2 regions of the Escherichia ruysiae genome follow, and region 2 is predicted to be linked to the other one. Evidence: riboswitches for the same ligand, from Rfam matches in the RefSeq annotation. Region 2 holds a riboswitch; the other holds the start of a gene.

Region 1 (3,147 bases), 1.6 Mb from region 2:
GACTACCGACGGGTTTGAGTAACCCGTCAATATGCCGTTGTGCGCGCGACATAGCAGCATGATCGATGGCCGGGATCGTATTCAGTAAATCGGCAAGTGTTTGCATGTTGCGTCTCTTTATAGCAGCGCCAGCAGAAAGACCAGCTCACCAAGCTCTATGGCAGCTCCCAGCGTATCGCCGGTTTGCCCGCCCAGAGTACGTTTGAAAAGCTGACCGAGGACGAAAATTGCCACCATCGTCACCACCATAGCAGCCACACCATGCATACCAGGCAGTAATACAGCAGCAAAAATTACGGCTAAGCCTAGTGTGACGCAGGTTTGTCGCCCATCAATTTTGCCGATGAACACATTGCCAAGCCCTTCTTCCCGAGCATAACGATGACGATACATCAATAATGCGGCAGTACCACGGCTGACAGCACATGCTGCAGCCAGCGATGCCAGGATAGGCTCACCACGCAGAGCCAGTTCGCTCAAAATCAAAATCTTTCCCAGCACAACAAAAATCAATGCCAGACCGCCGTGGGTGCCTAAACGGCTATCACGCATGATTTCCAACATACGATCTCGGCTACGTGCAGAAAATACACCATCACAGGTATCTGCCAGACCGTCCAGGTGGAATCCCCCTGTCATCAGCGCCAGAACCAGCACGCTAAATAGTGCCGCCAGTGGTACACCACACCATACCTGCAACACCATGAAGACCAGCCCACTAATCGCACCAAGCAATAACCCAATTAAGGGAAAAGTAATGATACCGCGAGAATAATGTTCGAAATCCAGCCCCTGGGACCAACGACGCGGTACAGGCAGACGCGTAATGAAAGAGAGCATCGCCCAAAATAATTTACTCATTTGATTTTTACTCCAATACCCGAAACCACCAGCCATACTTCATCTACCGCAGCGGCCAGTTGCTGATTCACTCGCCCGGCAATATCACGAAAATGTCGCGCCAGACGATTCTCCGGCACAATACCCATTCCCACTTCATTGGTCACTAATACGACCTTTGCAGGGCAACGTTGACAGGCAGCAATCAACAACTGAATCTCGCCATTTATCGCTTGCTCCATCGCCACATAATCCCATCCTTCAGGATCTTTATCGCCGCCATAATCAAACAACAGATTAGTCACCATTGTCGTAATGCATTCCAGCAACACAGCGTTCTGCGGATTAATGTCTGCATTAATTAACTCATCAAGCTGCTGCCAGCGTTCCACCGTGTGCCAATGCGCCGGACGCCCCTGCCGATGATGCTCAATCCGTGCCGCCATCTCATCATCAAGGATTTGCGAAGTGGCGATATACAGAACCTGTGGAGTATCCCCAATAAGCGCCTCGGCGTGCCGACTCTTCCCGCTCCGTGCACCACCTGTCACCAAAATCATCATACGGACTCCTGGTTCAATTGTATGATGGTATTCATTGACCAGAACCATCGTTGCTGATCGTAATAACATTTCCGCAATTAATACTGCGCGTAATGAAAATAAAAATCCAGCGTTCTCAATCCATTACGAACGAAGGCGGTGTTGTGAAATAGTCCGATTTCCCTGTGTAAACGTCTGGCAGAATGCGTCATTGGCAATATTTTCACTGCGTTGACATATTTCATTCAGATAATGGATTAATGCTACTGCACCACCAGCCGAACCAGCCAGCAAACGGGCATTATGCCGTGTGATTACGATTACCGTCGCGCCATCAGGATGAGAGAAATTTTCTGGTATGGAGACCCTGTTTTCAGCAATCAATAACAGCACTGAATAATCGGTATACGCGTCTGATAACGATTGAACAGCCCCACCTTTAAAAGACAAGAAACCTTGCTGCCAGTCCTCACCAACAAAACAGGTCATTGGCAACATTTCAGCCAGATATTTCGCCAGATTAATATCGCCAGAGGAGAGGCAAAAAAGGGCTATCGATTCGGGTTTTATCGTTTTCATATCCCCCGTCCTCCGCTTCGTTTCCTGTAATGACGGTCAGGCTGATATACCATGAAAAACGATTGCCGCGCATTGAGAGCAGCCCAGGTGCCTGTCGGCACTACAATGAAGGAACTAAATGATGCCGCCATACCCTGATCCTCTCAGGGTGGTAGGGGTATAAAGACGCGCCAATACTCAACCGTGCGCTTCCGGACAACCCACTTCCCACCGAAGTTGTTGGTATTGACTGACAGGCTGGTCTTCTGGCTTCGCATCATCCTTCCCCGGCCTTCCCAATCTCGCGATCAGTGGTATTTTCGGGGTTGTCAGCATTACAGCAGCGGGGGCTGCGAGGGATTTTCACCCTCTTCCCAGGCACAAATGTGCCGAACCTGTCAGCGTATGTTATGAGCTGATCTCACTTATCCCATAACACGTAAATAACGTTAATTAATATTGCCAGCGTCTATTTAATCATCCCTCATTTTCCACATTAATTTTATGCTGTTTCCGCTGCTACATTTTCACTAATTTGCTGACGATATACCTGCGGAGTCACCTGATACGTCTGGCGAAAAACTTTGCAGAAATAACTGGTTTGTGAGAAGCCTAAATTACGCGCGATACTGGCGATACTCCAGTCACTATGGCACAGCAGCTCACGCGCGCTGGCCATTCGTTGTTGGTTTACCCACGCATTAAAACCAATCCCATGATATTTCTTAAACAACTTACTGAAATAATAAGGGCTTAGATAAACATGCGAGGCAACATCTTCCAGACGCAAATCGTCTGACAAATGTGCATCGATATAGCGCAATGCTTTTTTCATTTTATTATCATGGGGATTAGGCGCACGGGTCTGACGAACTGAACCCGAATGAGGTTTATTCTCTTTAATAACGACAAAATTGAGTTGCTTTTTGAGGCAATTTTCCACAATCAACTTCAATAAATCAGCAGAGGCCATAACTCTCGAGTAATCCATCTCAGGAACTTTGCGAAATTCATTAAGTAGTTCTGGGTCGGCTTGCCAACAATCATCGACATTCAGAATATTGATCAAATCAACATCATCATTACGCAGGCGAACTTGTCCACACAACACAAAGCCGACTAAATGCCCGGCAATCACCAGAGGAATAGAGAAATCAGTTAACCCTGCATGACAGCGGTAAATACAAGGCTGATCTGATTTAGAGGC
Region 2 (3,147 bases):
CGAGTGCCTAAATACTGATAAGTAATACCCCAGTCGAAGTCATACAGTTGCCAGTCGAGCTGATATTTCACCTGCTGTTTAGCGCGACGTAGCAACGGCGTGTCGGTAATCGCGTTACGCGCATCGACATAATCATAACTCACCGTATGCGTCAGCGGTCCGGTATCAAAATTGGCGGTCGCCTCGACGCCCTTAATCCGCGCTTTCCCTTCGTTGTAGTATTTGAGGGTGTGATCATCGTAATCGATCAAGTCACTAACATCGTTACGGTATCCGGAAATACGCCAGTTCACTCCAGCAGTTAAGCCTTCAAACGCCCCTTCCCACTGTTTGCTTTTCTCAGGGTTCAGATCCGGATTACCGTAGAAGCCATAGAGTTGCCCAAGATTAGGTGCCTTGTACGACGTACCATAAGAAGCGATAAACCGATAACCTTCGATGAATTCCCAACCGACGCTGGTTTGCCAGGTTCCATGACGACCAAACTGTGAGTTATCGTCGCTGCGTGCTGCGCCTTCAAAGGTAAAATCGCCGACTTGTTGCAGCCCGGTCAGATAGATGCCGGTATTACGTTGATCATATCCATCCTCAACATAACCTGTACCCGGCGTCGTAGTCTGTTTCTGCCAGTCGACACCCGCACCAATACTACCGTGACCAACGATGACATTGTTTGCCCACTGAACGGTGTATTGCTTCATCTCATCAAGCGTTGCGGACGAATCATAACGACCATAATGGGGATCGTAGTTGTAATCTTTGCTATGGCTATAGCTGGTAATGAGTTGTGATTTAATCAGTTCGCCGTTATAGCGCAGCCCGGCATCCCAACTTTGGCTATAGAGTTTGCGAGTATCGAGCAGCGGCGAGCCGGGAGAATAATACGCGTCATAATTGGTACGGTTATCATAGCCATAGCCGCGCACAAAGCCGCTCCAGGCATCAGTAAAGTTATGCTCCAGCGCGCCATAAAGCGTTTTACTTAAGAAACCATCGTTATCTGGCTGCGCTTGCGTTCCGGTATTGCCATAAGCGACAACATCATAACCATGAGTATGGGCATAATCGCCCAACAACGTTACTCGTGTCTTATCCCCCAGTTGTTGCTGCGTAGAGACATCATAGTTCTGATAACTATGGCTTCCCCACCCTGCTGAAATTTCCGTTCCGGGTTCATCGCGCGTCGTGATGATATTCACCACCCCGCCTATTGCATCGGAACCATATACGGCGGAACGCGGCCCACGGATATATTCAACACGCTGGACAAGCGCAATAGGGAACTGACTAAGGTCAGCAGAACCACTCACCCCCGCCAGATTCAGGCGCACACCATCAATTAACACCAACACATGACTGGCATTTGTACCGCGAATAAAAATAGATGAGAGCTGACCTGAACCGCCGTTTTGGGTGATATCCACACCAGGGAGACGGCGCAGCACATCATTGACCGAGGTCGACTGCCAGCGGTCGATATCCTGACGCGTCACAACGGTGGTTGGTGCAAGCACAGTGCTGCGCGGCTGTTCAAAACGGTTAGCAGTAACGACGAGAGTATCCGGGCTGGTATCCTGTGCCCAAGCGGAAAAGGCTGTGACGGAACACGCCGTCAGCAGCGAAGCTTTTTTAATCATTGTAAAGCATCCACAATAGAAGAAGGATGCCGCAGGTTTCACCAATATTACGCGATGATGAGAACCAGATGCGACGTTAGCCGGCAGGTCTTCGGGCTTGGAGGGGTATCTGAGGATACAAAGAGATGATGACTTCCCACCGGATGGCAGTGTCCGCATTACGCAATCATCGCACCTTTCCTTACCGCTGCGCGTCAGCTCCAGATTCGCACTGGATTCCCTATTAACTCACAGGACCGGCGAGTGGATGCTACAGGTTGTAACAAGTTGCTGTCCAGACGTAGCTCACAAATAGGAATCTATCAAGATCTGGACATCTGATGAGCAATCCCTACAATCGCCGCGTACATTTCATTTTCAGGATACATCATGACCCCCGAACACCTTCCAACAGAACAGTATGAAGCGCAGTTAGCCGAAAAAGTGGTACGTTTGCAAAGTATGATGGCGCCGTTTTCTGACCTGGTTCCGGAAGTGTTTCGCTCGCCGGTCAGTCATTACCGGATGCGTGCAGAGTTCCGCATCTGGCACGATGGCGATGACCTGTATCACATCATTTTCGATCAACAAACCAAAAGCCGCATCCGCGTGGATAGCTTCCCCGCCGCCAGTGAACTTATCAACCAGTTGATGGGCGCGATGATTGCGGGTGTGCGCAATAATCCCGTTCTGCGCCACAAGTTGTTCCAGATTGATTACCTCACCACGCTGAGCAATCAGGCGGTGGTTTCCCTGCTGTACCATAAAAAGCTGGATGACGAGTGGCGCCAGCAGGCAGAAGCCCTGCGCGATGCACTGCGAGCGCAGAATCTGAATGTGCATCTGATTGGTCGGGCAACGAAAACCAAAATCGAGTTGGATCAAGATTACATCGACGAACGTCTGCCGGTTGCAGGGAAAGAGATGATCTACCGTCAGGTGGAGAACAGCTTCACTCAGCCGAACGCGGCGATGAATATTCAGATGCTGGAATGGGCGCTGGATGTAACCAAAGGTTCAAAAGGTGATTTACTGGAGCTGTACTGCGGCAACGGTAATTTTTCATTAGCTCTGGCGCGCAATTTTGATCGAGTATTAGCTACCGAAATCGCTAAGCCATCGGTCGCTGCCGCGCAATACAATATTGCTGCTAACCATATTGATAACGTACAAATTATTCGTATGGCGGCGGAAGAGTTTACCCAAGCGATGAATGGTGTGCGCGAGTTTAACCGCCTGCAAGGGATCGATTTAAAGAGTTATCAGTGCGAAACCATTTTTGTCGATCCGCCGCGCAGCGGTCTGGACAGTGAAACCGAGAAAATGGTGCAGGCGTATCCGCGTATTTTGTACATCTCCTGCAACCCGGAAACGTTATGCAAGAATCTGGAAACATTAAACCAGACGCACAAAGTTGAACGTCTGGCTCTGTTTGATCAGTTCCCCTACACGCACCATATGGAGTGCGGCGTGTTACTGACGGCGAAGTAAAACCCATGCCGGATGCGCCAGCATCCGGCATGTTACTGAT

What was found. Region 2 has a riboswitch for cobalamin ahead of btuB (TonB-dependent vitamin B12 receptor BtuB). Riboswitches for the same ligand answer to the same signal wherever they lie in the genome.
Region 1: it holds a riboswitch for cobalamin, as region 2 does, so the genes downstream of both, RGV86_RS04055 (cobalamin biosynthesis protein) here and btuB (TonB-dependent vitamin B12 receptor BtuB) in region 2, are expected to answer to the same signal.

What each region holds. Positions count from the first base shown of each region.
Region 1 is NZ_JAVIWS010000001.1:783,145-786,291, forward strand. It holds gene cobT (nicotinate-nucleotide--dimethylbenzimidazole phosphoribosyltransferase) at 1-106, opposite strand, end outside; gene cobS (adenosylcobinamide-GDP ribazoletransferase) at 118-861, opposite strand; gene cobU (bifunctional adenosylcobinamide kinase/adenosylcobinamide-phosphate guanylyltransferase) at 858-1,403, opposite strand; gene RGV86_RS04055 (cobalamin biosynthesis protein) at 1,527-1,961, opposite strand; cobalamin riboswitch at 2,180-2,354, opposite strand; gene pocR (transcriptional regulator PocR) at 2,443-3,147, opposite strand, start outside.
Region 2 is NZ_JAVIWS010000001.1:2,378,773-2,381,919, forward strand. It holds gene btuB (TonB-dependent vitamin B12 receptor BtuB) at 1-1,637, opposite strand, end outside; cobalamin riboswitch at 1,703-1,893, opposite strand; gene trmA (tRNA (uridine(54)-C5)-methyltransferase TrmA) at 2,007-3,107, shown strand; gene RGV86_RS11625 (YijD family membrane protein) at 3,147-3,147, opposite strand, start outside.